2 linked regions of the Thermogemmata fonticola genome follow. The protein of the gene in region 2 binds, or shares a complex with, the protein of the main gene of each other region. Links are inferred from orthologs where the notes say so. Each region holds a gene or a part of one and is shown on either strand. Other genes may lie near its edges. The genes, in order: secA and secY.

Evidence for each region.
Region 1: the proteins of secY (region 2) and secA are in contact, whole or in part, in a crystal structure (PDB 3DIN), measured with the Thermotoga maritima proteins. The link is inferred for Thermogemmata fonticola from one-to-one orthologs. Residues at the interface, in WP_004081795.1 of Thermotoga maritima: Glu108, Gly109, Glu110, Glu111, Ala236, Glu237, Arg238, Arg239, Ile240, Thr241, Ile242, Gln243, Tyr244, Ala245, Arg246, Arg247, Val248, Thr249, Gly250, Arg251, Arg252, Val253, Tyr254, Gly256, Ala257, Ser258, Thr259, Tyr260, Leu261, Pro262; in WP_004082002.1 of Thermotoga maritima: Glu261, Ala262, Arg263, Lys300, Ala301, Arg302, Thr303, Ile304, Ile305, Leu323, Tyr324, Asp325, Pro326, Val329, Ser330, Tyr333, Ile336, Lys340, Phe345, Val349, Glu363, Phe364, Tyr374, Ser375, Gly376, Gly377, Glu393, Ile395, Thr482, Ser483.

The regions. Positions count from the first base shown.
Region 1 is NZ_JACEFB010000001.1:281,582-296,949, forward strand. The notes cover bases 2,738-7,236. They hold secA (preprotein translocase subunit SecA), read right to left. Parts: upstream 6,838-7,236; coding sequence 2,938-6,837; downstream 2,738-2,937. Other genes in these bases: H0921_RS01030 (3-deoxy-D-manno-octulosonic acid transferase), read right to left, coding at 2,738-2,853; H0921_RS01040 (FtsX-like permease family protein), read right to left, coding at 7,190-7,236. Outside these bases: H0921_RS01020 (ThuA domain-containing protein), read left to right, coding at 1-443; H0921_RS01025 (aminotransferase class IV), read right to left, coding at 476-1,426; more of H0921_RS01030, read right to left, coding at 1,468-2,737; more of H0921_RS01040, read right to left, coding at 7,237-9,901; H0921_RS01045 (ABC transporter ATP-binding protein), read right to left, coding at 9,941-10,648; energy-dependent translational throttle protein EttA, read right to left, coding at 10,800-12,467; H0921_RS01055 (PQQ-binding-like beta-propeller repeat protein), read right to left, coding at 12,883-14,871; H0921_RS01060 (RtcB family protein), read right to left, coding at 15,214-15,368. UniProt on the Escherichia coli protein: Required for protein export, interacts with the SecYEG preprotein conducting channel.
Region 2 is NZ_JACEFB010000002.1:631,658-645,359, forward strand. Bases 418-3,250 are described here. They hold secY (preprotein translocase subunit SecY), read right to left. Parts: upstream 2,684-3,250; coding sequence 1,151-2,683; downstream 418-1,150. Other genes in these bases: H0921_RS05955 (adenylate kinase), read right to left, coding at 418-777; rplO (50S ribosomal protein L15), read right to left, coding at 2,759-3,250. In the rest of the region: more of H0921_RS05955, read right to left, coding at 73-417; more of rplO, read right to left, coding at 3,251-3,265; rpsE (30S ribosomal protein S5), read right to left, coding at 3,418-3,936; rplF (50S ribosomal protein L6), read right to left, coding at 4,625-5,173; rpsH (30S ribosomal protein S8), read right to left, coding at 5,395-5,850; H0921_RS05990 (type Z 30S ribosomal protein S14), read right to left, coding at 5,954-6,145; rplE (50S ribosomal protein L5), read right to left, coding at 7,167-7,733; rplX (50S ribosomal protein L24), read right to left, coding at 7,939-8,304; rplN (50S ribosomal protein L14), read right to left, coding at 8,416-8,781; rpsQ (30S ribosomal protein S17), read right to left, coding at 8,851-9,249; rpmC (50S ribosomal protein L29), read right to left, coding at 9,406-9,756; rplP (50S ribosomal protein L16), read right to left, coding at 9,905-10,363; rpsC (30S ribosomal protein S3), read right to left, coding at 10,302-11,027; rplV (50S ribosomal protein L22), read right to left, coding at 11,160-11,591; rpsS (30S ribosomal protein S19), read right to left, coding at 11,759-12,037; rplB (50S ribosomal protein L2), read right to left, coding at 12,291-13,169; rplW (50S ribosomal protein L23), read right to left, coding at 13,335-13,700. UniProt on the Escherichia coli protein: The central subunit of the protein translocation channel SecYEG. Consists of two halves formed by TMs 1-5 and 6-10.

The sequences.
Region 1 (15,368 bases), on a different replicon or contig from region 2:
AGCATCCGATTCTGCGCGGCATTGGAGATGGCGAGATATTTGGGCCGACCGATGTTTATACCGTCCGCCTGCCGTTGCCGGGGGATAGCCTGCCGCTCGTGCTCGGAGAGGTGACAGCAACTTTACAGCCGGATTCTCCCGCTGTCCGCGGCAAAAAGAACGACCCGATGATGCCGATCGCTTGGGTCAAAACTTACCGTGGGGAAAAAGGTGCCACCGGGCGCGTCTTCACCACCACCATGGGTGCTTCGCAAGATTTTGCCAACGAGGCCACCCGCCGATTGATCGTCAATGCTTGTTTCTGGGCCGTTGGCCTGGAGGATAAGATTCCACCCAAGACGGATGTAACGGTGGTCGGCACCTTCACCCCCTCCCCCTTCCGCTTCAAGAGTCCCAAGGAATGGCAACCCGGCGTCAAACCTGCGGACCTGTTCCGCCCGTAACTTGCAGCAAGTGCACCGCGGCAGTTGCAAAATTAGCCTGGGGAATCCAGAAAATACTGAGCGATCGGACTGCCCACCTGCCGCTCCCAAGCGGCGAGCAGAAGGGAATACATCTCGCCAGGCCAGGGGAAAATCCGCTCGCCGCTGGAAGAAACCAACTGCCGTACTCCTGCTATGCAAAAGGCGGTTCCCACAAGCAGTAGCTCTTGGATCGGCTCTGCCGGGAGACGTTCCCTTCCCCCGCTTGGCTCAGCAGTCAGTTCACGCAGGTTCCACGGCGACTCCTGCACGGGAATGCCGTAACCCTGGCACAGCTCACGCAGGAATTGTACGCTGATGCTTTCCAGGACCGCATCGGCCGGCGGCAGTAGGATCGTGCCCCCACGAACCGCAACAATCGCGCCCAAAGGCGTATCTCCAATCCCCTCTTGATTCACCAGCACCGGCACCGCATGGGGCAGGCGTTTGCGACGTTCCGCCAGAAACCACATCAGGCGGCTGCGATGCTTGATCGCTGGCGGCAGGATGTCACTGGGGTGGGAGTGCTGCTGGCCGGTGATCTCCAGGGCGACCCCTTCGGAAAAAAACCGGCGGTACCGCTGGCGGGACAACGGATAGACCATCATGCCGGTGGTTGGCGAGCCATCGCTCTCCTTTCCCACAAGCCAACCGATTGGGCCTGGAGTGGCAAAGGTCACCACTTGCATCTCTGCCTTCTCGTCCAGGAGCCGGCCGTTGTGCGCGATCAGTTCCTTTGCGACGGCGGTCAGTTGGTCGTCGGAGTAAGGCAAAGCCAGGCCGCAGAGTCTACAGTGGCGGCGGAAGCGCTCCAGGTGCTGGGGCCAACGGAACAACTGCCGCTGGAAGGTCCGGGCATTATCGACAAGTACGGCACCATACACAAATCCGGCATCGGTCCACGGCAACGCCGCCTCCGCTTGCGCTAAAAACCGGCCATTGCACCACACGAGAGAATCGGACATGCCTGTATTCTAAGGGATATTCGGCCTCTTCCGGGAGGGCCTTATTCCGTAGCGACGGGACGCTCTCCTGGCCCAGAGATATAAGCGGACAGCAATTTTTCCAAAACTTGGAGCGTGCGGTGCACTGCTCCCTGCTGACTGCGTACGAATTCCTGGGCGATCTGCCCCATGCGTCGGCGGCCTTGCGGGTCTTGCAGCAGGCGTTCCAACTGAGGTTCCAGATCAGCGGCCTGAGGGACTTGGATCGCTGCTCCTCGTTCGACCAATTGCTCCGCCGCCTGGCGGAAATTCCAGACATGCGGACCGAAGAGGCAAGGAATCCCCTGCCCTGCCGGCTCAATCATGCTTTGCCCGCCGCGACGCCCATCCAGGCTTCCCCCCACAAAACCGACATCGGCCAAGCCCCACGCTGCCTGCAACTCCCCGATGGTATCCCACAAGATGACCGCGGGTAAAGCGGCCAGCGGTTGCGGGTGCCGAGAGCGGCGCACCCAAGACAGTCCTGTCTTCGCCACAAGCTGGGCCACCTCCTCAAAATGGTCCGGATGCCGCGGAACAAGGAGCAGATGCAGGCGGGGATAGCGGCGGCGCAAGTCGGCAAATACTCGCAGGACAATCTCTTCCTCCGGAGGATGTGTGCTGCCGGCGAGCCAGAGAATCGGCGGACCTGACGGGGCAGAAGGATCATCCGCAGCGAAGGAAGCGGGCCTCGGCCAGGGGAGACCCAACCAGCGTGCAAGTTCCTGGGTTTTCCCAGGCTGGTAATGCAGGGCGCCATCAAATTTGATGGAACCGGTCACCGTAATTTTTTCCGGTGGGACTCCCAGTTGGCGCAAGCGCTGGGCATCCGCTTCACTCTGCACGACAAAATGGCTGACTGGCTTCAAGAGCAGCCGCCATACCAGAGCCGGCCAGCGTTGCCAGCGTGCTGCCGTCCGCGGGCTGATCCGCCCGTTGACCACGCAGACTGGAATGTGCCGCCGGCGAGCTGCATCCAGAAAGTTTGGCCACAGTTCACTCTCGGCCAGGACTATCAGCCGCGGTTGGAGGGTATCCAGCGCTTGCTGCACCGCCCAAGTAAAATCGAAAGGCCAGGGGAGCACCGTCAGATCAGAGAATGTGCGCCTGGCTTCATCCAGTCCGCTGTCGGTGGAAGCCGAGACCACGACTCGCCAGTGAGGAAACCGCTTCCGAAAAGCCTGCACTAACGGAACCAAGAGATGGATTTCCCCCACGCTGACGCCGTGAAACCAGACGGCGGGCGGTTCCGCCGCACTTTTTGGTACCATCGGTCCTTTCCGCAGATGGATAGGACCAAAGAGCCGGGAGGGCAAATGGCGGCGATAACGGCCTGTACGAATGGCGCGCCAGAGCAGCCAGGGGAAGAAGCAGGACAACGCTAAGACGTAGCAAAGATTCAGGAGCATGGGCATCCGTTCCGCAAAGCCCAGGGAGTGTGAGGGGTGCGGCGTGGTGTCGGCTGTGCTCGCATCCTTAGCTGCCAGATGTTCTCAGCGTTTCCCGGATTCGAGCCGCATGTGGCAGTTCTTATACTTTTTGCCGCTGCCGCAGGGACAGGGGTCATTGCGGCCGACCTTCCTGCCGACGTTGCGAATTGGTTCGATACGCCGGGATTCGCTGCCGGTGTTGGTTTGCATGGCGGCCTGCTGTTCCTGAGCCTGGCGGGCTTGCAGGGCGGAGAGGGCGGCTTCATGCGTCGCCCGCGCCCCCGCCCAAAGTGCCGACAGAGCGGTGTCATCTCCCATCTCCTCCATGCGGAACACCGACTCCGTGATCCGTTCCCGCACCCCTTCCCACATCGCCTCGAACTCTTTCATTCCCTCTCGTTTGTAGACGATCTTGGGGTCTTCCTGGGCGTAACCCCGCAGGCCGACGCCGCTACGCAGGCTGTCCATGACCAACAGGTGGGACTTCCAGGCGTTGTCGAGTTGCTCCAGGATCAAGCCTCGCTCCACGGAGCGCATCTCCGGACGATATTTTTTGTCATAGGCATTGAGAATGCGGTGGAGGACTTGTTCCCGGTTCTGCCCGACGAAAGCGGACGCTTCCAGGTCCAGATGCAGGGTTTGTTTACACCAGTCGGCGAGTTCCCGTGCATCTTCTTCTTCGGCATGGTGAGTGCCGGAGAGAACCTCATCTACACGTGCCTCGATTTCCTCGAAATCTGCGGCGGGTATCGCTTGGGCGGAGATCTCCAACAACTTTTCCCGGATACGGCTGCGGGATTCCGTGCGGACGAACTCTTCCGTCAAGCCGAATTCAGCCAGCGTCTGGTTAGCGGCGTGGAAGAACCCATTGGGGTCGGCAAAGGCTTGGGGGTTACGCATGGTCACCAAAGCTGTACCCAAGCGTTGCACCGCCCAGTTGTAAAGCTTCTCCCGGTCGGGGGGATGTCCGCTGCTCATCTTTTCCGGCAGATAGAGCCGTAGGGCGTTGAGCACGGGGAACTCGATATCCTTTTTCCGGTACGCCTCCCGAATTTTGCGATAGAGGAACTGGCGGAGCTGCTCCGTTTCCATCTCTAGCAGGGGTGCGGGATCGATGCGGATGTCGAATTTTTGCCGCATCCACTCCGCCAGGGACTCGGCGCCGTAGGACCGGCTCAGATAGCGCTGGCCATCCTGGAGATCGACGGCTAGGAGTTTTTCCTCGGCCTTGGCAATGAGAAACTCATCGAGGCGCTCGCGGGGAATCTTTTTCAATTCCCGATCGGTGTATTCCAGGCCGAAGCGGGCTTGCAGAGCACGGCAGAGTTCGCTCCAGCGCCAGTCCGCAGGGTCTTCATCGGGGTTGAGGTTTTCCTCGAGCAATTCCTGAATGATGGTGGGGATGGTTTGAACGGCTTTATCCTGAGCGTATTTGACGGCGTCCTCGAAACCGGAGCGGAACTCCGAGGCCTGGAACTCGATGCCGAGGCGGTTGGCGGCAAAGCTGGCGAAGCTGGCCGGGCCGTAGTCTGGGTCGAGGAAGCGCTGGATGGCCTTGTCCATTTGCCAGCGGAGCATGGCGAGGATTTCTGCCCGGGGATTCTTGCCGTCGAGAATCTCCTGGCGTTTGCCATAGACGCTCTTGCGCTGGTAATCCATGACTTCGTCGTATTCGAGGAGGTTTTTACGCTGATCGAAATGCCACTCTTCGACTTTCTTCTGGGCTTTTTCGATGCGGCGTGTGACCATGCGGGACTCGATGGCCTCGCCTTCCTTCATGCCCAGGCGTGTCAGGACGCTGGCCACCCATTCTGAGGCGAAGAGGCGCATCAGGTCGTCCTGAAGGGACAGGTAGAAGCGGCTGGAACCGGGGTCTCCCTGGCGGCCGGCGCGGCCGCGGAGCTGATTGTCAATCCGGCGGGAATCATGGCGTTCCGTGCCGATGATGTGCAGGCCGCCGAGTTCCGCGACTTTCCGTCCTTCCTCCTTCATCTTCTCCTTGGCTTCGATCTCTGCGACCGTTTGGATCCAGACGTCGTTGGGGACGTCGAGGCGAGTGGGGTATAAGGAACGTCCATCGGGGCCTTTGAGCTGTTTGAGGCGTGCCCAGGCGAGGGTTTCCGGGTTGCCGCCGAGGATGATGTCGGTACCACGGCCAGCCATGTTTGTGGCGATGGTGACGGCTCCCAGGCGTCCGGCCTGAGCGATGATCTCGGCTTCCCGCGCGACATTTTCCGGCTTGGCGTTGAGCAACTCGTGTGGTATCCCGCGCATCTTGAGCATGCGCGAGAGCTTCTCGCTTTTATCCACATCACGTGTGCCGATGAGGATAGGGCGGCCACTGCGGTGTATCTCTACGATCTCTTCGACGATGGCATCCCACTTTTCCTTCTCCGTGCGGAAGACGAGGTCGGGGTAGTTGATCCGCCGCAGGGGTTTGTTGGTCGGCACGACGAAGACTTCCATGCCGTAGATTTTCCAGAACTCGTTTTCCTCCGTTTTGGCGGTTCCGGTCATGCCAGCCCGCTTGCGATAGAGCTTGAAGAAGTTTTGCAAGGTGATGGTGGCGAGGGTTTGCGTCTCCTGTTTGATGCGGACGCCGTCCTTTTGGTGCTTGGCTTCAATCGCTTGGTGGAGGCCGTCGGACCACTGCCGCCCGTACATGGCTCGCCCGGTGTGCTCATCGATGATGACGATGCTCAGCTCGTGGTTTTCGCGGGGATCGCGGTCAATGATGTAGTGGCGATCCAGGTGGTAGAGGTGATGGGCCTTGAGGGCGTTGTCGATGAGGTGCGGCCATTCCATATTGCCGGCGGTGTAGAAGCTCTCGACCCCGGCCAGTTCCTCGGCTTTGCGGACCCCGGCGTCGGTCAAGTGGCAGGTCCGTTCCTTCTCCTTGATTTCAAAGTAAACGCCCCGAGGCGGCGGATTCTGCGGGTCCACACGCTTGGGATCAGGAGGGGAAAGTGTCGGCAGGTTGTCTCCTTCGGTGCCGGTGATGACCACGACGCCGGTGGCGGCGAGTTCCTTACGGGCTTTGCGTTCCAACTCGGTCAAAGCGCGGGCGATGCGATCGGCATCGGCGAAGCGGCGGGCATCCGAGAACGCTGGGCCACTAATGATAAGCGGCGTGCGGGCCTCATCGATGAGGATGTTATCGACCTCGTCGATGATGGCGTAGTTGAGCGGCACGCGCTGGACTTGGCGGTAATAGGGATGGAATTCCTCGTCGTCATGCCGGGCCAGTTTCATATTGTCGCGGAGGTAGTCGAAGCCGAACTCGCTGGCCGTACCGTAGGTGATGTCCGCCTGATAGGCTCGGCGGCGATTGTCCGGGTCCATGTCCGATTGGATGTAGGCAGCACTCACTCCCAGAGCGTTGTAGATGGGCAGCATCCACTCGCAGTCCCGGCGTGCCAGATAATCATTGACGGTGACGATGTGTACGCCCTTGCCTTCGAGGGCATTGAGGTAAGCAGGGAGGGTGGCCACCAGGGTTTTCCCTTCCCCTGTGACCATCTCCGCGATGGCTCCCTGTTTTTCGCCGTAGCCGTGCAGAATCATGCCGCCGATGAGCTGGACGTCGTAATGCCGCATGTTTTTGGTCCGGCGGGCGGCCTCCCGACAGGCAGCAAAGGCTTCCGGCAGGAGATCATCCAGCGTTTCCCCGGCAGCCAGGCGCTTCTTGAATTGCACCGTCAGCTCTTTGAGTTCCGCGTCGCTGAGAGCTTGCATCCGCGGTTCCAGCTCATTGATCCGCGCTAGGGGACTGCCGGGAATGACAATGTGCGTCTCGCTGTTCTTGGGCCGGTAGTACCCCAAAGATTTGATCTTACGTTCATTGGCCGAGCCGCCCATCAGACGGGCCAGAAACTGCACGCACCCTTCTGCGAAGGTGTTAAACTTCTCCCCTAGACGCTCCCAGAAGGTCGGCTCCAGGGCAGCGGTTTGCGTCATAGACATCGCAGTCGTTCTCCTACAACCAGGCAGCGGCGGGTGATTCCTCAAGCTACAGAGGCGTTCCCTTTCGGGTCAATATCATCCGTTAAGGCCTCTAGTACCCCGAATCCGCCGCCGTTGAGGCGGATTATCCCCATTCAAGGGAATCCGCCTCCCTTTACTTATTGGATAGGAGTATTCTACTTTCTCGTTGCAGGAAAAAGGAAATGTCTTGCCAGAAAGAGGTGGGCCAGAGCCGAAATTGGGAAAATGGAAACCAGGCTGGAAACCAGGGTCGAAAATGGCAGTGGCGGCGGTCTCCGAGAAGAGCGAAAGGTGAGGGGAAACTGCTAAAGGAGTGTCTGACGGCGGGGGATCATTCGTATTGCAGCACTTCCGGGATGCGCGTGCGAACAGCTCGCCAAGCGGGCCACAATCCCGCCAAGGCGGCGCTGCCGATTGCTACCGCGGCGATGCCTCCCGCTTGCCTCCAGGGCACGACGATATCGAAGACGAAGCCGGACTCTTCCACCATGATCACGTGAAGGATGTACCATTCCAGGGGTAAGCCGACCAGAAAGCCGATGAGGGAGCCGAACACGCCCAAAAGCAGCGCTTCCGCCAGCACGCTCAGGAGTACCTGGAGAGGGGTCGCACCGACGGCCAAGAGCAAGCCCAATTCCCGGCGCCGTTGCAAGACAGAGATGAGCAACGCCGTCACTACTCCCAGGGCCGCCACGATCCCCACAACCACCTGCTGGGCGTAAGCGAACAAATACAAACGCTGGATCAAGTCGGTGAGAAAATGCCGCAGGGAATGGCGGTCCGTCACGAATAAACCCCGGCTCTGGGCATAATTCTGCAAGTGCAACTGGCCGAGTTGTTGACCTTGGGCATCCGGCCGGAGGAACACATGGCACATGTCCACGAGGTGATCCCCAAACAATTCCGCATAGCGACGGCGATCCAGAAACACCGTCCCGCGGCTCCAGGAGTAATCCCGCACCGTCCCGATCATGCGGAAATGGAGCGGTCCATTCGGCCCCGGGAGGGTGATTGTGTCTCCGACCTGAACGCGGTGGCGCCGGGCAAAGTTCTCGCTGACCAGCACGTCGTTGGTACCGGGCAGATCCAGGAACTTTTCCAGGTCCGGCAGACCGACCGGGACGCGTTCCCGCGTGGCTCGCACATAATCGACAGCATCCACTGCGAGCAGATACACAATTGTGCCGTTGTACTCCGGGCGCGAGTAGCGGATGGCCATGACGTGGTCCACCCCTGGCAACTGCCGCAACTCCTCGACAACTTCCGCGCTCATTGGGGAATTGGACGTGTTGGCCGACATCATGTTGCCGTTGAAGACGAAGTAGTCGGCCTGCACCACCTGGTCGATCCAGGCGATGACGGGTTCCTCGTTGCTGCGGCCGACCCCGGCGGTTTGAAACATGAGAGCAACCCCAGCGGCCAAGGCTCCGAGAACGACGCCGGTGCGACTTGGAGCGCGGGCCAGATTGTCGAAAGCCAGACGCACTACAAACGGGCAGCAGACCTGGACCACAGGGCGGAGAACCGGAACCAGAAATTGGACGATCAAGGGTGCGGCAAGGAGTAAGCCCACAAGCAGAATGGCCATGCCGCCAATCGAACCAGTGCGCGTGCTCGGCAAGTGATGGCGTAGGGCGATCGCCGCTAAGCCGCCGCCGATGAACAGGAGGCAAGTAGCGTAATGGAGTAGTTTCCAGAGTCGCGTGCGGCGTTGTAGGCCGCGCCGAGCAGCACGAGCGGGATCATCGTTGGCCGCTTGCAGAGCGGGGAGGAAAGCGGCCAACACTGCCACCACCACTCCCGTTGCCACAGCCCATACCGCTTGACGGCTATCGAGCCGCTCTGGCTGAATTTCCGGGTTGAGGAACATCGAGGCCAACTCATCCCGGAATTGCCACAACGCCATCTCAGCCAGCAGGATTCCCAGGGGAATGCCGACCACAGCGCCGAGCAGGCCGAGGAGCGACGCCATTATGGTGAATAGGCCCACGATCTGCCAGCGGGTGGCTCCCAGGGCGCGGAGGATGCCGATGTCGGGCTGCCGTTCGGCTACCGTTACCACCATAGCGTTGTACACGAGGAATAGTCCGACAATCATGGACCCCAGCGCGCAGATGTAGAAGGCCAGTTGCAGACCGCCGACGACTTCCTGTGTGCTCTGCCGCTGGGCATCGGGGGTGCGCACCGCTGCCCGGCCTGCTACCACGGCATTGACCAGACGCCCCACCGTTTCGATGTCCGCCTGCGGTTCGAGATACAAGTCGATCCGATTGACCTTCTCGGTCCAGTTCTGCTCCACAGCATATTCCAGAAGCGGACCGCCCAATGCAGCAGCGGGGGGCACCGGACGCACGACCCGCGCCGCCTGACCCACGCTCATGCCGATGAGATTCTTTCCCAGGCTGCCCAGGGGTGAATCGGGGGCGAAATCCACCACGCCAACTACCAAGCAGTCCACATCCCGCAGGGCATGGCGGAGGCGCAAGGGCTTTCCCTGGAGGCCCGAACGGACTAAAGCGTCGTAGATCGAACGCGACACCACCACCAAGCGCCCCGGCAAGCGATCCCACAGCTCCGCCGCACGCGCGAAATCCCCCTCCTGGATGGCCGAGAGGATCGGTAGCAATTGCCAGCGGGGAAGCTGGGCTAGCGGCGTGACCTGCACCTTGAGCGGATTATCGCTCTGGAGAATCTGGGACGACACCTCTGCGCCTAAAAGCACTGCCGAGCGATTGTCGAGGTCCGGAAGGGTGACGCGGTCGTACACCAGGGGTTCGACAGCTTTTAGGCCGGGAATGCGAGCGGCGCGGATCTCGCGGACCAATTGGCGCAGGACGCCGGCCTCCCCATTGCTGACGTACAAAGCCGCTGCATCGATCGGAGTGGTCGTATCTTGAGCCGCTATCTCGATGCAGCGATTGAGAATGCGAGCAGAAATGAGGGTCGCTACTCCCAGCGCAATGCTGGCCACAATCAGCAAACCACGCTCCCAGTGCACCTGGAGGTAGCGGCGGCTGAGCAGACTGTATACGGTAACGGCCATCCGGACCCGACTCCCCTTGCCCATTCCCTCAGTCGCCGGTCACACCGAATCGCATGGGACTGAACTCTTCGGCACCGGGTGATCCGACTCGATGCGGCCATCTCGGAGGCGAACCAAGCGTGTACCGTAGGCTGCCGCTGTCGGATCGTGGGTCACCATGACCACCGCTCGACGTGCCGGTTCTGGCAAGCGGGAGAGCAGGGTCAAAATTTCACGGCTGGTTTGCGAGTCGAGATTGCCCGTCGGCTCATCACACAAGACGGCTTCCGGGTCCGCCACGATGGCACGGGCGACGGCCACCCGTTGCATTTCACCGCCGGATAACTCATCGGGGAAGTGGTCTGCGCGGTGTGACAGGCCCACCTGTTCCAGGCATTCGCCCGCACGCTGAAGGGCCTGGCGTCGGTTCCGGCCCGCCAGCAGTAGCGGCAGCGCGACATTCTCCGCGGCTGTCAGCGTCGGCAAGAGATTGAACGCCTGGAAGACGAAACCGATCCGTTCGCGCCGCAGCAGCGAGCGCTGGCGGTCGCTCATCGCCTGCAAATCCTGGCCGTGAAACAGCGCCCGCCCCCTGGTCGGCGTATCCAACGCCCCCATCAGGTGCATCAAGGTCGATTTTCCGGAACCTGATGGCCCCATGATCGTGACGAACTCGCCCGGACGGACAGTCAGCGACACTCCTTGCACGGCCGGCACTGTCCGCCGCCCCTGGACATACACTTTCGTCACCTCAATCAATTCCAGCATAACTGGGGATTTTCCTTTCTGGTTTTCCTTTCTGGCGGCACGCGCCGCTGCACGCGGTGTCCCGGCGGATGTCCAAACACCACGAAAGCCGCGCGGGTCTTGGGCACCCTGCCCCCTCCGATGACCTTACCCCCTGCCTTGTCGTTAGGTTTCAGACGGCTAGCTTGCGGTAGCGGATCCGCCGCGGACGAGCACCTTCTTCGCCCAAGCGTGCCCGCTTCTGCTCCTCATACACTGCGTAGTTCCCTTCGCACCAGATCACCTGGCTGTCTCCCTCGAACGCCAGAATATGCGTAGCGATCCGGTCCAGGAACCAGCGATCGTGCGAGATGACCACGGCACAGCCGGCAAAGTTCAGCAAGGCTTCCTCCAGCGCCCGCAGGGTGTCCACATCCAAATCGTTGGTCGGTTCATCGAGCAAAAGCAGATTCCCGCCGCTGCGCAGCAGTTTCGCCAGATGAATGCGATTGCGTTCGCCGCCAGAACAATCTCCTACCTTCTTCTGCTGATCTGGACCGCGGAAGTTGAAGCGCGCGCAATAAGCCCGGCTGGCGATCCGTTGCTTCCCCAGTTGCAAATACTCCGCCCCGCCTGTGATCTCCTCGAAGATGGTGTTGTCGTCATTGAGATGGTCCCGATGTTGATCCACGTAGGCGATCCGCACGGTCGGCCCGATGATCAACCGGCCGCCATCCGGCTGCTCTTGGCCGGTGATGAGGCGGAAGAGCGTGGTCTTGCCCGCTCCATTGGGGCCGATGACCCCCACGATTCCACCCTTCGGGAGATTGAAGTTGACGTTTTCGAACAGGACCGTGTCGCCGTACACCTTGCGGAGGTTTTCGGCGCGCACCACCAGGTCTCCGAGGGGTGGTCCCGGAGGGATTTGAATGGTCAGTTCCCGTTCTTCGAGATCGATCTGTTGCTGCTGGAGTTTTTCGATGGCCGCCAAGCGGGCCTTATTGCGGGCCACTCGGGCCCGGGGTGCCATGCGTGCCCATTCCAACTCACGCTGCAAGGCCTTCTGCCGAGCCGTCTCTTGCTTCTCCAGCATCTCGAGCCGCTTTTTTTTCTGCTCGAGCCAACCGGAATAATTTCCTTGGTAAGGGTAACCGCGGCCGTTATCCAGTTCGAGAATCCACTGCGCGACATTATCAAGGAAGTACCGATCATGGGTCACGGCCACCACCGCGCCGCGATACTCCTTGAGATGTTGTTCCAGCCACTCCACGCTTTCCGCGTCCAGGTGGTTTGTCGGTTCATCGAGCAGGAGCAGATCATAGGGATGAAGCAAGGCCTTGCACAAGGCGACACGCCGGCGTTCGCCCCCGGAGAGATGGTCCACCAAGGCGGTGGGCGGCGGCAAGCGCATGGCCTCCATCGCCACTTCCAGGCGATGGTCTAGGTTGTACGCATCGCAGGCGTCGATCTGGGCTTGAACTCGTTCCATCTCCTCCGACAATTTGTCGAAGTCGGCATCAGGCTGACCCATCGCTTCGCCGATCTCTTCCTGCCGGCGCAACAAGGCCCGGATGGGCGCCACCGCCTCTTCCAGTTGCTCTTGCACGGTGGTGCCTGGCGTCAGGCGCGGTTCCTGGGGCACATAGCCGATCGTGGCCCCTTTGTCCGGATAGGCTTCTCCCATGAAATCCTTATCCACACCAGCCATGATCCGCAGCAGAGTGGACTTTCCGGCCCCGTTCGAGCCGATGACGCCGATCTTCGCACCATAGTAAAAGTACAGGGTGATGTCCTTGAGCACTTCCTTTTTGCCGTAGTGCTTCGTGAGATGGTTGATGCTAAACAGGTACCGCTCGCTCATATGTTCCTCGGCTGGACAGGTCGTGGTCTCCTACTCTGCCATTCTAGGTACATCGGCTTGGCTCAGGGACCATTACTGCACCCTCAGCGTCCCTGACACCGACGCAACCGCCGATAACCCCAGGAGATACAGGCTGCACGGAAGACAGGAATCACCAGGCGGAAACCCTTCGCTCTACTTCCTCGATCTGCTGGGCGGCGTCCAACGCTAGTCCGGGTGGGAGGTAGGGTATCCGCAGGAAAGGGATAGCCACCAGAGTGATTACGACCAGCGAGGGATCGCAAAGGAACAGTAAGACTGAAAGAAAGAGAGCCGCAAAAAATAATCTGTCCCCACTGCGGGCCAAGGGTACTGACCTTCGGGAGCGACGCGATCTCCCAGCCACGAGTTGATGTCCCCAGGGAATGGGGCTTGCTCACCGCCGCCAAGCACGGACCGGACGCAGACCTGGGTCCTTGGACTGATACTCCCAGACGATCTCGCCGTCAGGCGCCAACTCGATGATGCGGCCATTCGGTGGATCGTTCATCAAGGTGATCAAGGTGTTGCCATTGGGCAGGCGCTGGGCGGAGTTGGGATTATTGCAGTTGTAACTCCACACCAATTTCCCCGTTTTCAGATTGTACTCGGCGACCCGATTGTACTCGCACACCAGCACTCGTTCCTCGTCGATGGGTTCGATACTCTGCATGTGATTCATCCGGGCAAAGCTATGGGTGTCGCGGAGTTCCTTGAGCTGCAAATCCAGGCGGAAGCCGGTTGACCCCTGGGCGACGTTCCGCACGAGTAAGGTTTCGCCGTTGGGGAGGCGGCAGCCGGAGATAATATCAAAAGCCGGCCGGCTATAGATCGCCTTCTGCTTCCACTGTTTGTCGAAGAGATAAACATTATTGCGAGCGATGATCTGAATGTCATCATTGGGAAGGACATAGATGGCGAAGGGTTGTTGATTGATGAAATGGGCACGGATTTGCCGGCCATCGGCGTCAAAGACCAGGACCCGGCTGGTGTTGGTGTCCGCCACGAGAATCTGACCGTTGGACAGCCGCTTCATGTCGCAGGGGTAGTTCAGTCCTGTGATGCTCCACTTTTCCTTGAGATCGGCACCGAGTGAGACGACGCGGCCTTGGGAATAGCCCCGGATGTCAATCTCGATGATTTCCGTTACGCCGCGGATGCGGGGTTGGTATCGGAAGTCAGCGAGGGAAAGCTGTTGTCCCTGTTCCTTCCACCATTGCAACCAGGCATCGCGGGTTTTGGTGAGGGATTGCGGGTCTTTGCCGAAGCGGCCATTGGGCGGATGTTTTCCTCCGCTCAGTTGCAGGAGAAGGTCCTCAAGTTGCCAGAGGTGGCCGCGGGGCAAGTCCGGGATGAGGGCGAGGAGTTCGGACAAGTATTCCGACTCGCGGGTGGTCAGGAGCAGCGTCCAGAGGGCTGTGTACTTAACCTCGATATCCTTTTCTCGGCGCACGGCGTCACGGACTTGGGGATAGGCATCCGGGAGGCGGATGCGGCGGTTGGCCGGGCCGCCTTCGATCAAGGCGATCATCGCCATGCTGCGGCGAATGGGATGGCGGTCTTGCAACGCTGCCACTAGAGCCGGCTCGGCTTGACCATCGGGCGTTGCCGCCAGACTGATGAGAGCCTGACGGATAACTGATAGCACATTGTCGTCATCCGTAGCAGAGGGGAGGAACTCCAGCAGGGCCGGCACGGTCCCCGGCGGTTTTTGCTGCTGCAAGGCCCGCACCACCGCGGCCAGAACTTGACCCTGCGGGATCGTTTCCAAACGTTGCAAGGCCTGCTGCGCTCGATAGCGGACTTCCGGATCCGTGTGCTTGAGGGTGGCTTTCAAACGCCCGATCGCAGCAGCGCCGTATCGTTCCACCTCTTTGACCGCTCGCAAGCGTTCCTCAAAGGAATCGGCACCAAACTGCTGAATCCAATGGTCCAACTGATTCAGCTCGTTTTCTTTGAGCGTCCGGTTGCGAAGATACTCCAGCAGTCCCTTGCCATCCTTAGGGTCCAACTGGACGCGGCTGAGTAGCTGCTCATCACTGAGTACTTCCGCCGCCGGGGAATCCGCGGGGTCATTCAGCGGCGGGCGCCGTTGAATCGGTGCCAATTCTACAATCTGTTCACCGTTTGCAATCTGTACACGTACTCCAGGAGGTAAAACTTGTCCATTGGGGCGATCGGCGAGTAGCCTGAGAGCAAGGAGGATAGCAACACGATCATCTTCCTCTTTCGTTTGTGGCCTGTTCTGTTGTTTCACCCCGCTTTGTGTGGCCACGACTCGGATGGGATCGTTCCGAGGTGGCGGGGAGTTTTCCCGTGCCGAGAGGGTACAAGTCATGACCCATCCCAGCGCCACGGCCCACCAGCGCACCAAGCCCCACCTCATAGCTAGTCCTCCCGGAGAATCGGAGGCTAAAATCTTTGGCATGAGCACATCATCTTCAATCATATCATTTCACAGCTAGTTTCCCACTTGGAAAAAGGTTGTTAATTTGGCCACGCCAGGTTGCTGCCCGCCCGGTGGAAAGAACCCAATGTGGGAGCCGGTAGGAAGGAATTGCATGTGGGATGAGGCGACGGTGTACAGAAAAGCATCGGGGCAGGCCTGCGCGATCCGCGAGCGGTGAAGTGCCGCCTTTCCAATACAGCTTTCGACCGCTCGCGGAGAACTGCGGCGGTCCGATTGGGATAGTTTGGGATCCACTGCATTTTTTTCGAGGTATAGGCATCAGCCCTTGATGACGCCGATCGGTCTCATGCGGGCGACTTTGCGGGACAAGTCGGCTTGGTGGACGACTTCGACGACAGCATCGACGTTTTTGTAGGCTTGGGGTTGCTCTTCTGCCAGGCCGCCGCGGCTCGTGGCCATAGCGATGATTCCTT
Region 2 (13,702 bases):
ATGGCCTGCGGTAATCTTTTCCTGTTCCCAATCACATTTCCGGAAGGCCAGGAGCCGCATCCCATGGGCATCCTAGGATGCCTGCGGCGAGTGTCCATCGGGTGGGCAGGCGGCTTGATGTCCATCGGGTGGTCGGGCGGCCTGGAGAATGTTGGCGTAAATGGTTTCGACATGATCCACTGCCGACACATCGCGCACGAGGCCTTGCTGGCGGTAATGTTCCAGCAGGGCATCAGTGGTTTTGTGGAACTCCTGGAGGCGGCGGCGGACCGTCTCTTCGCGGTCGTCATCCCGCTGGGCCAAAGGGGAGCCGCACTTGTCGCAAACCCCCGGCTGGCGGGGAGGCTGGAAATAGATGTTGTAGCAGATGCCGCAGGCGGAGTTGGTGCAGCAGCGGCGGCCAGCAATACGACGGACCACCTCCTCATCGGGAATGGTGAGATTGATGACGGCATCCAGCGGCAACCCTAAACGAGCGAGGAGTTGGTCGAAGGCTTCGGCTTGGGCACGAGTCCGCGGGTAGCCATCGGTGACAAAACAACGGGGACGCTGCGGACCTTGGAACAATTCCGCAATGAGTGCATTGACCTCGGCGTCCGGAACCAGCAGACCCTGTTTGATCAGATCGGCGACACGCCGCCCCCGTTCGGAACCCTGAGCGATCGCCTCGCGCAACATGTCGCCGGTGCCAATGTAGGTCAGCCCCAATCGTTCTGCCAAGCGCCGGGCTTGAGTGCCCTTACCGCTTCCCGGAGGTCCTACCAGCACCAAACGCATACGCGCACCTACTATTCCCAATGAGTTCCGGATGCCAAAGGGGAACGCTACCGTCTCTGAAATCTATCCTCATCCTATAACCTGCTCGATGCCGGTTTGTTCCGTTAGGCGCTGATCTATTCGCCCTTTCCGAACGGTAGGTGAGGTCCGCGGGAAGGTCCTGATTGTGGATGGCCAAGTCAACCGTCCGTATTCTCCAACTCTCGCAAGATACACGCTAACAGGATGATGGCAAGCTGGAAAGCATCAATCCCGCTGTTATAGGGGGTATTACCCGCTGTGCTTTGGATTTCTTGGCCGCGAAGTCGTAATCGCTGGGTGGCTCTAGGGGCCTGCTCTGCGGATTATGTTGACCCCCGTCGATAGAAGGCTGTCACTCCTCCGTCAATTGCGGATAATTGCGCATCACCAAGTGACTGTTAATCTTCTGGATCAGGTCCAAAGCGACGCTGACGACGATCAGCAGACCTGTTCCTCCATAAAAGCTGGCTACTTGCCAGGGGATTTCCAGACCGCTGGTGATGATATTGGGAATGATCGCAATCACCGCCAGGAACGCAGCGCCGACGTAGGTGATACGCATCAACACTTTTTCCAGGTAATTCGCCGTGTGGGAACCGGGACGATACCCCGGAATGAAGCTGCCGTGGTCCTTCAAGTTGTCCGCAATCTCTTTGGGATTGAAGGTGATGGCCACCCAGAAGTAGGTGAAGAGATAGATCATGGCGATGTACATAACGTTGTAGAGCCAGGAGCGGTGATCTTGGAAGAGGCGGGCCAAGGTGCGTGCCCAGGCCACCTCTCCGCCAGAGATGCTGTCGATAGCACTGAAGAGGACATACGGAAGGATCAGGAGGGTGCTGGCGAAGATCACGGGCATGACGCCGGCGGCATTCACCCGCATGGGTAGGAATTGCCGGGTGCCCCCGTAAACCCGCCGCCCACGGACATGGCGCGCCGATTGCGTCGGAATGCGCCGCTGGGCTTTCGTCATGGCAATAACGCCGACCACTACCGCCAAAAACAGGATCGCCATGACAATCAGTTTTTCAAAGCTAATGTCCCCCGTGGTCCCTCCCAGGGTGAGCACGGATTCCTTGAGCTGTCCGGTGGCGCTGTCGATCAGCAGCGTCGTGGTGGCATCTGGAATGCGGGCCACGATCCCAGCCATGATGATCAGGGAAATCCCGTTGCCGATGCCGTATTCGTCGATCTGCTCCCCCAGCCACATCAGGAAGATCGTCCCGACCGTCATGGTCAGAATGGCGGCGAAGCCAAACCACAGGACGTTGAAGGTGCCCTGGTAGCCGGGAGCAATGACGCCAAATCCGCCCTCCGCTTCTGGCCGGTAAAGTTGGTTGACCACCATGAGTGCCTGAATCATGCAAATGGGAACGGTGACGTAGCGGGTGATTTCATTGAGTTTCTTCCGGCCCGTTTCCCCTTCCTTACGCAGTTTCTCCAGGGAGGGCATCACACCGCTGGCGAGTAATTGGATGATGATCGAAGCGGAGATGTAGGGCATAATCCCCAGGGAGAAGATGCAGGCCATGCTCAGGTTTCCGCCGGAGAACAGGGACACAAAACTGAGCACCTGGCCGAGCGGTCCGGTGCGCATTTGCTGCATCTTCTCCGCCAGTTTGGCCTGGTCCACCACCGGCAAGGGGATGTAATAACCGATGCGGTAAACCGCCAGAAACAGAAGGGTGATGAAAATCTTTTTGCGGAGTTCCGGGATGCGGAAAATGAGGAAGAGTTGCTCCGGCGCTACACCGATCACGACCGCGGCCCCTCCGAAGAGGCTGAGGGTCCAGGTAAGGCTACCCGGCCCTCCCCACACCGCGGAAAAGACAGCGCCCGTGAGCGCCACAATACCCGATAGCAGTGCAATCGCTCGCCAATTCATGACCGATCATGCCCTGGAGGGTGAACGGGCGGACTCAGTTAGCAGACGGCCTAGCGGTTTTCGGCAGCCGCGAACTCAGCCCTTTTTGGACTTACCGCTTCCCATCTTGTTACGCACCGGCTTCTTGGGGCCAGGCAGGATTTCGCATGTTCCACCAGCTTTTTCAATTTTGGCCTTGGCCGAAGCGGAAAAATGATGGGCTTGGACCGTGAGTTTGCGTGTCAATTCGCCATCGCCGAGGACGCGCAGGCCATCGAAGGTGCCATCGATCAATCCGCGCTGCTTGAGGCTTTGGAGATTGACCCTCTCGCCGTCCTGGAAGCGATCTTGCAGGTCGCCGACGTTGACGATGGCATAAATCTTTTTCCACGGGCCGCGAGTGAATCCCCGCTTGGGCAGGCGGCGGTACAAGGGCATTTGCCCGCCTTCGTAGAGCGGACTGGGCCATTCCGAGCCGGCGCTGGAGTATTGTCCTTTATGGCCGCGTCCGCAGGTCTTCCCGTGGCCAGAACCGATGCCGCGACCGACTCGTTTTTTCCGCTTCCGCCGATGTACCCCGAGCGAAACTGTGGTCAAATCCATCGCTGCTCTCCTGAATATCCTTGCGGCTGGCTTTCACCCGTTGGATAGACGAACCAGCCAGCCATTTCCACCCCATCATTTTCTTCCCCAAGCACGGGGCAGCTTCATTTCATTTCCCCCATCACATTCCCACATCATCAGGCACGGGACGATTACAGGGGTACGCCGCGCAGGGCGGCCACTTGCTCCTTGGTTCGCAGTTGTTCCAGCCCGTTGAGAGTCGCTTTCACCAGGTTGATGGGATTGGTGCTCCCGTGGACCTTGGTAAGGATGTCCGTAATGCCGCACGCCTGGAGGACCTCCCGCACGCCGGGACCGGCCTTGACGCCCGTTCCTGGTCCCGCGGGGATCATGATGACTTTGCTGGCTCCGTATCGCCCGATGACCCGATGGGGAATGGTCGTGCCGCGGAGCGAATACGGATTGGAACGGCGGACTTTGGCCTCGCCTTCCTTGCAGGCTTTCTCAACGGCAGGTTGGACTTCGTTGGCTTTGCCATAGCCGTAGGCCACGCGCCCCTTGCCGTCACCGACCACGACCAGGGCGTTGAAGCTGAAGCGGCGGCCTCCCTTCACGACGGCCGCGCACCGCCGAATCTTGACCACATAATCCTTCAGCTCTACCTGATCGTAGGCGTCAAGATCACCTTTCTCGCGACGTTCCCGTGCCATAGTTCATTCCTCGGTGAAGGTCTTATCTGTTCCTCGTGGTGCAGGGCAGTAGCTCTCCCGAAAAGGACGGGTTCATTTGGCGGCCTTCTCTTTTTTGGCGGGGGCTTTACCGGCGGGCGGACCACCGCGGGGGCGGGCTTCAGCTTTGGCTTTGGGAGCTTCGGCTTGCTTTTGGGCGCGGGCTTCCTGTTTCGCTCGAATGGCTTCCGGGTCCGTGCATTTCAACCCGGCCTCGGTGGCCGCGATGGCCAGAGCTGCCACTCGCCCGTGGAAGCGATAACTGCCGCGATCAAACACGGCTTGCGTGATGCCTTTGGCCTTGGCCAGTTCCGCAATTTTCCGCCCCACTTCGCGGGCGGCGGCAATGTTCCCGCCGTAGCTCAGGCCCGAGTTCTTCCCACAACTGCTCGCCGCCGCCAGAGTGACACCATGCAGATCGTCGATCAACTGGGCGTAAATATGCATATTGCTTCGAAAGACACTCAAGCGGGGACGCTGTGGGGTCCCGTAAATCCGATTACGGACGCGATATTTTCGCCTTTGTGCGCGAATCCGCTTCAACTTTTGCGTGTTCATGGCCGCTCCCGTTGCTGCTTTCTCCGATCGGGATCATCCTGGAAGAACAAGACACTATCCCGTATTTCGCGGTCGCCGGGATGAGTATAGCCCGCTGAGCCACCCTAACCGATCACTTACCGCCGGAAGCGAAGGACTTCCCTTCCTTGCGGCGAACGACTTCATTTTCGTAACGGATGCCCTTACCTTTGTATGGCTCCGGCTTACGGCTGGCCCGAATCTCCGCGGCAAATTGGCCCACCTTCTGCTTGTCGATTCCGCTCACCACGATGGTCGTCGGGTCTGGTACCGACACCGTCACGCCCGGCGGCGGTTCGTGATAAATCCGGTTGGCATACCCCACCGTCAACTCGACCCCCTTGCCCTTCATGGCGGCCTGAAAGCCGACTCCCTCGACCTTCAGCCGTTTCTCGTATCCTTGGGTCACGCCCACGATCATGTTGTAAATGAGCGCCCGCGTCAAACCGTGCAGGGCGCGATTCTCCCGCTCGTCATTGGGGCGAGTGACCACGATCTTTTTGCCGTCGAAGGCCACCTGCATGTGCGGATGATACTTCCACTGGAGCTTCCCTTTAGGACCTTCCACGGTGATTTCGCCGTTCTGAAGAGTCACTTTGACTCCCGCCGGCACAACAATGGGTTGACGGCCAATACGTGACATCGCAACCGCTCCCTCATGTCTCACGGGACATTTCCGAAATATCTTGTCTCCGTCCTCGATTCGTTCCTCCGCCAGATCGGACGATTCCTTCCTCCGCGGGGTTGGGTCGGCGTTTCATTCTGTTTTGCCCGCTCGTTTCCGGTTGGCTCTCCATGTTCCGGCGTGTTAGGCCTCGTGCCAAGGGAGAGAACCGGGTATTCGGGTGCCCCAAGCACCCCGCCTTACCAAACCGTGCAGATCACTTCCCCGCCGACTTTCTGCTTGCGGGCTTGGCGGTCGGACAATACGCCTTTGCTGGTGCTGAGCACCGCGATTCCCAATCCGTCCAGCACCGGGCGTAGCTCTTTGTAGCCCATATACACGCGCCGTCCCGGTTTGGAGTACCGTTCAATATGACGGATGACCTTTTCGCCATCCGGACCGTACTTGAGAAAGATCTGGAGGATCAGGTGCGGTTCGCTGAGCGTCTCGACGGGTTGAAATTGGGTCTCGGCACCGTTTTCCGTCTGGACCGTGACATACTTGCCGACCCGGTAGCCGAGTATGAACCCTTCCTCCTGAAGAACTCGCGCGATGGCCACCTTCATCTTGGTGGCGGGCATTTCCACATACGGGCGCTCGATGGCGTTGGCGTTGCGGATCCGGGTCAACATATCTGCAATCGGGTCAGTCATCATGGCAATGTCCTCTTTGGCTTCCCTCGGTGCAATAGGCAGGCGGGGCAAATTGCCGGGTGATTGGCCGCTGCCCATCAAGCTGAAGGGATGAAGGGGGAGTGCGTTACCACGAGGCTTTGCGAACGCCGGGGATCATCCCATCGCTGGCCAGCGTGCGGAAACAGATGCGGCAGATACCGAACTTGCGGTACACCGCCCGGCCCCGGCCGCAAATCCGGCAACGCCGCCGAAAGCGGATCAGTTCCCATCCAGGGAGCAACTTGCTCTTGTCGCGCTGCTCCGGCGGCTTTTTCATCTCGGCGATATGCTCCATAATCGCAGCTAACTGCCGCCGATGCTTCGCCTCTTGGGCATTCGTGGACATTGCGGAAAACCTCCCGGCGTACCGGCTCGCCAACCTTCACACCCGCCAATAGTGGCAACCGGCCGTTCCTCACATGCGGAGAATCTTTGTTGTAGCACCTGCCCTCCCCACCGCCAATAGGACCGGACGAAAAAACTGGCCGCTGCCCGCCGCTTCCGCCCAATGGCAGCCCCCGCGCCCGGCTTAGGAGTTGGTCAGCCGTCGGTCCCACTTCGTCCATTCCGCCCCGCGAATGCTCGTAATCTGCCCCATCTTGCACCCTCCTGAGCGGCTCCACGTCTCCGCAGAAAAGGGGAACGCTTCCTGTTGGGAGCCGGAAAGGGACGCCGACATTGTGGTGGCTCAACCTCCCGGATTTCTGTAAATATGTACCATAAATCCTGCCCTGTCAAATAAAATTTTCCCAAAAATAGCGGAATCGCCCGATCTCGAAGAGGGACAGATAGTTACGTGTAATCCTGTTCACAAAAATCCTCAAGCCTTCCATCGAGGATGGAAAAACTGGAACGGTCTTGGGCCATAACGGACAGCATTCCGACCTGGTATTGCGGTTATTCTGCTAGTACCTATTCAGTGCGGCGGCATTTCCCTTCCTCGGCTAGCGTTCCCCCAGTGACATCCAGAGTTTGCTGTAACTCAGGAGCAGTCTGATTTTTTCTTGTGTTGGGGAATCCGAGTGGTAAAATCAATTCATCCTCTTCCCTGGGATAGGAATTCAAAAGGCCTTCAGAGGGTGCGTGCCGCCACCCGCCGGATAATCGGAGCAGAAATGGCATAGATCATTCAGATTTTGCCGGGCATTTGGGCGGCGGCGGGGGGTGCGGCGGTGAGGCCAAAGATCAAGGGTGGGGCCTGACCCCTCCATCCTTCGCGGAAAAAGGTAGATTGTTCCTGAAGGAAGCGTCTCACAAGCGCAGGGAAAAGGAACAGGGTGTTGACGAGGAAGGCGATCTCACGAGCGGAAGGGCATGCCGAAGAGGCGGAGGAGTTCGCGGGCTTCCTCATCGCTGTCAGTCGTCGTGACGATGGTGATGTCCATACCTTGGGTGAAGTTGACGGTGTCGGGATCCACTTCCGGAAAGATGAGTTGTTCGCTGACACCCAGGGAGTAGTTGCCATGCCCGTCGAAGCTTCGGGGGTTGACGCCGCGAAAGTCGCGGATGCGGGGCAGGGCGACGTTGATGAGGCGGTCGAGGAATTCGTACATGCGTCGCCCGCGGAGCGTCACACGGCAGCCGATTTCATAGCCGGCGCGGAGCCGGAAGCTGCTGATCGACTTGCGGGCCTTGGTGATCTGCGGTCGCTGACCGGCGATCAAGGCCAGATGCTCCACCGCTTGCTTGAGGCGTTCTTTGTCTTGCAACGCCTTCCCCACGCCCATATTGATGACAATTTTTTCCAGGCGCGGCAGGCTCAGGCGATTCGTACGGCCGAATTTTTTACTGAGGGCCGGTACGATTTCTTGGTCGTAAAGCTGTTTGAGACGCGGCGGCGGCAATTGGGTGGCAGTGGCTGTCATAGTTTGAAATCCCGGTGATAGCAACGCAAGCTCACGGTCCAGATCGCGTACAGCGATAGAAAGATGTTATAAGATTCCGCAGGTAGCACGCCAAGAGTGGGGGATAGGCAGCACCCGGCCTCATGAAAGACACATGTAAGACATTTGTCTGGATGGGGCGTTGCCGCCATTGAGGCCTTCCGTCGTTGCCGCCTGCCAGGGATGTTCAACGGTTGGCGGGGTTCGCGGATTGGGCATAGCGAGGACGAGGCTTGCTCAGGATCCGCAGGCGGGTCCCGCTGCGCTTGGCGTACAACTCCTTGCTGCCGTCGGGGAGATAACGGATGCCGACACGGGTGGGTTTATTCTGCACCGGATCGATCAGGGCGACGTTGGAAGCATCCAACGGCATTTCCTTGGAGATTCGTCCCCCTTGGGGATTGCGGCGCGACGGTTTGACATGGCGATAGACCAAATTGATTCCCTCGACGACCACTTGATTTTTCTCCGGGATGACGCGCAGGACTTTGCCGCGCTTGCCCTTGTCGTCACCGGCGATCACTTCGACGATATCGTCTTTGCGGATATGCATGGCGGAAACCTCGCGTAGAGCTGGATGTTTTGGTCTTCAGGTCGTATGTCAGGCCGATGTCATAGTGCTGGCAGCCGAGTGTGGTTTGGGGATATTTCCAAGACGCCGGTCTCAGACAACCTCGGCGGCGAGATTGACGATTTTCATGAAGTTGGTTCGCAACTCCCGGGGGATGGCGCCAAAGATACGGGTACCGCGGGGGTTGTTTTCGTTGTCCAGCAGGACCATGGCGTTGCGGTCGAAGCGGACGTAGCTGCCATCCTCGCGACGGGTGGCGGCCCGTGTGCGGACGACCACGCCCCGGACGACATCTCCCGGCTTGACGTCACCGCCGGGGATGGCCTTTTTGACACTGGCACGGATGATGTCGCCGATGCGGGCGACGCGCTTTTTCGAGCCGCCGAGGACTTGGATGCACATGACTTCCTTGGCCCCGGTGTTATCGGCCACATCCAAATATGTGTACATCTGAATCATAAGTCACCTCGTTCCCATCCAACTGGAGTTTGTTTTATATGCAGAGTACGCACGGATGTCACTGGGCTGTCAGGAAGGCTGAGGCGGCGGGGAAGCCGCGGTCTCGGTGGCGGTTTTTTGCAAGGGTTCCGGGAGTTCGCTACCGGCGACAGCTCCCTCCAGGTGGGAGAGCGTGCGGGTAGGCGCCTTTTTGACGATGCGAACAAGCCGCCAACGCTTCAAGCGGGACAGGGGGCGTGATTCGATGATTTCCACCGTGTCGCCGAGGTGGGATTCGTTGTTTTCGTCGTGGACGTAGCAGATGGTGCGGCGCTTGATGTATTTGCCATAGCGGGGATGCTGCACAAGGCGTTCCACTTCGACCCGCCGGGTTTTGTTCATTTTGTCGCGGGTGACGATCCCCTGGAGAAGACGTTTGCCTGTAGTTTTCGTCGGGGCACTGCTCGTCGTCGGGTTGGTCTCAGCCATGGGAAGCATCCTTATCGTCTTAGGGTGTTCGTGGTGTTCGGGAGTGTTCTCGGAGGAGGATCACAGGCGTATTGGGTCGTCAGGTAGGGTCCGCCTTCTGTTTCTGCGTGCTCAGGTTCCCGGATGTTCGGGACGCGGGGCCGGCTTCATCCTCCGTTAGGTCTTGGGAGCGGCCATTTTTTCTGCCAGGAAGCGTTTGAGGCGTTGGGCCTGGCGGAAGGCGCGGCGTTTGCCGGGCTGATCCTCTTCGACTCGTTTTTCCAGGCGTTCGATACGGGCCTGGAGTTGATCGGGGGGAAGCTGGCGGAGTTTTTCAAGTTCCCTCTGGCGTTGGATCGTTTTGACCCGTGCAATGGCCCGCTTGGTTTTACGGACTTCCGCCGGGGCTTTGAGGCGATCTGTGGCCGCCTGCACGCGCAGGGTGAACAGATGTTTTTCCAGGTCGCGCAGGGTGGTGAGCAGTTGTTCGTCGCTCATGCCGCGGAGTTCACGGGTTTTCGGAACCATCGATCACCTCTCCGAGCGTATGTTAGCCAGCGATGCTGGAGTTTCTGTTGGAAACAAAGGGAAGGATAATTGTAGTTTGAGGCCTGGGACGGGTCAACGGTCCGGCCTGTACAAACCGTTGGGATTGCGGCGGAAAGTGCCGATGGAACTAGACGCTGGGGCGTCGGGCGACAAAGCGGCACTTGAAAGGCATTTTGTAAGCCACACGGGCGAGGCAATCGCGGGCGGCAGCTTCGGGCAGCCCCCCGATTTCAAAGAGGATTTGGCCGGGGCGCACGACAGCCGCCCAGTACTCCGGTTCGCCCTTGCCTTTGCCCATGCGGGTTTCGGCGGGAATTGCCGTAATCGGCTTGTGAGGGAAGACGCGGATGTAATAGCGGCCTTCGCCGGAGACGAAGCGCGTCATGGTGATGCGCCCTGCTTCGATGCACTCGGCGGAGAGCCAACCGCCTTCCAGGGCTTGCAGGCCATAGTCGCCATAAGCGACGTAATTGCCGCGCTGAGCGAAGCCGCGAATCGGGCCGTGGTATTTTTTGCGGGTAGTCTTACCGCGGGCGACGCCGCGTTGACTTTTTCTGTACTTGACCCGCTTGGGCATCAGTGGCATCGATGGTATCTCCCGTCAAGTAATCCCCTTGATTGACCCAGACTTTGATGCCGATGTTGCCTTGGGGTGTGGCAGCTTCGGTGAATCCGTAATCGATTTTGCAGCGGAGGGTAGACAGCGGTACAGAGCCTTCCATGGCCTTTTCGCAGCGGGCCATTTCAGCTCCACCGAGGCGGCCGGAAAGCTGTACCTTGACACCGCGGGCGCCGTTTTCCATCGCTTTCTGCATCGCTTGTTTCATGGTGCGACGGAAGCTGGCCCGGCGCTCCAGTTGCTCCGCGATGTCCTCCGCAATCAGTTGCGCATCGATTTCAGGGCGCGTGACCTCGATCGTCTTGATTTCGATGTGGCGGCGGGTCAGCTTCTCCAATGCCTTGGTCAGTTTCTCGATCTTTTCCCCCTTCTTGCCGATGATCGCACCGACACGGGAAGAAGCGATGTAAACCGTGACGCGCTCGCGGGTCCTCTCGATGCGGATTTCGGAGATCGCCGGACGTTGTTCCTTGCGTTCGCGTTGGCGGGTTAGGTACTTATGGATGAACTTGCGGATGGCGAAGTCTTCCAGCAAAAGTTCGGCAAAGTCCTGTTTCCCGGCATACCAGATGCTACGCCAGGGACGCATGATGCCCGTGCGGAAGCCGGTCGGTCGTACCTTCTGCCCCATAAGTCGCGTTCCTTAGTGTGTCGTTGGTCTCTCTCAGTTCAGTTTGGTCTTTGTCCTTCTTCCAGTCCGGTCGTTTCTGTTTTCTGCGCGTGTCGAGGAAAATTTCCATGCAAAGAAGCCGCCCTCTTGCAGTCACACGGCGTGGCGTTTGAGCCAACCGAGGGCGAGTCGGGCGAGATTCTGCTGGCGCCCTCCGGCCTTGAGGTCATTTGCCACCAAATCCTGCATTTCCTGTTCGTCCGCCAACGTCACGGTGATGTGGGACATCCGCCGGAGGATGCGGAAGGCGGTGCCACGGGCGCGGGGCTGAATGCGTTTGTACATCGGGGCGCCATCCACGCGGCATTCCAGCACGACGAGGTCATCGGGGTCGGGATGCTCCAGGAAATCGGCATTGCTGTAGGCACTTTTGATGACCGCCGCCAGCAGTTTGGCGCCGCGGTTGGGGTAGAACTGGAGCAACTCCAGCGCCTCGTTGACGTTGCGTCCCCGGACCAGATTCGCAAAGGGCCGGATTTTCCGCGGTCCCATGTCGGCGAAGCGATGTTTGGCCGTGTAGGGCATGGTCGATTCACCTGCTACTTGCTGGAGGTTTTCCTGTCCATCCACTGAGCCAGAGGGCCGTCTGTGCCCAGTGGGAAACTGGGGGATGGCTCCTATCCTGTTATTCTGCTGCTCCCGCTACATTCCCCGGAGCCGAAGCCGAGGGGAGCTTGCTTCATCCGCGGATGTCACTTGCCGCCGGCCGCTTTCGCCTTGCCTCCGGAGTGGCCTTTGAAGATCCGGGTCGGGGAGAACTCGCCGAGTTTGTGGCCCACCATTTCCTCGGTGACATAGACCCGGTGGAAAGTCTTGCCATTATGCACGAGGAAGGTGGCCCCGACAAACTCCGGAACTATGGTGCAATCCCGCGACCAAGTTTTGATCGGCTCTTTGTTCAAGCCCTGTTTGAGGACTTTAGCCAATAGCCGCTCATCGACGTACGGACCTTTTTTCAGCGATCGGCTCATAGCAGTTCCAACCCTGTCTCCGAGCAATGTTCCAGGGAATTCCGCAGCGTTCCCCAGCGTGTTTCACCCTTTGGATCGTGGTCTTGGGTCAAGCCACCGCTGGGTTTGTGGTCCCCGCCGCCTGGATTTTTCCGTCTGGCAAGGGGTAAGTTAGTTTAGTGGGGCGGCTGCAAGACGACCAGCGGCAACCCCGTTGTTTGCCCGATTCCGCTCGGCTCCCCCCTCATCAACAGAGAGCAAGCCAGCGAAAGGATCAGGCGGTATTTTGGAAGCGTCCCGGCGGTCGGCGACGAATGATTGCTTTGCTGCTGGGTTTGCGTCGGCGGCGTGTTTTTCCACCCTTGGAGAGCACGCCGGTGGGGGAGCAGGGATGCCGCCCGCCGCTGGTGCGCCCTTCGCCACCGCCCATCGGGTGGTCGATCGGGTTCTGGCTTGTGCCGCGGTTATGGGGCCGGCGGCCCATCCAGCGCTTACGCCCAGCTTTCCCCAAGGCGATATTCATATGTTCGGCATTGGAGAGCACGCCAATGGTGGCGCGGCATTTGGCCGACACCTTGCGGACTTCACCACTGGGAAGCTGGAGCAAAGCCCAATCCTTCTCCCGGGCCTGAAGGATGGCGCTGCAACCGGCGGAGCGGCAGAGTTGTCCGCCGCGGCCTGGGGTCAATTCGACATTGTGCACGGCCATGCCCAGGGGGATTTTCCAGAGCGGCATGCAATTGCCCGGGCGCGGCTCCACGGCGTCGCTTTCTCCGGACATGACTTTGTCACCCGCCTTGAGGCCTTCCGGGGCGAGAATGTAGGAGCGGTGATATTCGTAGCGCTCGTCGGGCGGATATTCGATCAGCGCGATGCGGGCCGAGCGGTTGGGGTCATACTCAATGCGCAGCACGGTGGCTTCCACGTTGTCGCGCCGCCGCTTGAAATCGATGAGGCGGTACATCTTCTTGTGCCCGCCGCCGCGGAAGCGCGAGGTGATGATCCCCTGGAAGTTGCGCCCCCCTTTCTTTTTGCGGGGGACTAGCAGATTCTTGTCCGGGCAATTCACGCGCGGGAACGTGCAATCGGCAAAGTCGGAGACCATGCCGCCCCGCCGGCCAGGAGATGTCGGTTTGTATTGCTTGATGCCCATGATGTTCACCCGTCGAATCGAGGAATTACGTGTCGATGTTGTTCTCAGTTTCGTTCGGGATGTCCAAGTGGTGTTGCGCCTTTTAGCAGCGGTTGAGCCGCATTGGGCCTCCCGGGGAACTCCCCTTCTAAGCCACGAGGGGTTCCCCTACCACATCGCTACGGATCAATAGAATTCGATCTTGTCCTCTGGATGGACCTTGACGATCGCTTTTTTCCAACTCGGCATTTGGCCGATGATGTTGCGGAAGCGGCGGCGCTTGCCCTTGCGGTTCTGGGTGCGGACTTCGAGCACCCGGACCTGGTACATCTCCTCGACGGCGGCTTTGATCTGAATCTTGTTGGCCGCAGGATGCACCTGGAAGCAGTAGGTGTTGCGGTGCTCGCTCAGGTGGGTCCCCTTTTCGGTGACTAAGGGACGGAGGAGAACCTGGTACGGGCGCAATTCCAGTCCCGGCTTGCCGTGAACGCAGGGGCGGCGCAGGGCCAGCTTGCGCAGGTATTTTTTCGGATGGGGTCGAGTGCGTGCCATGA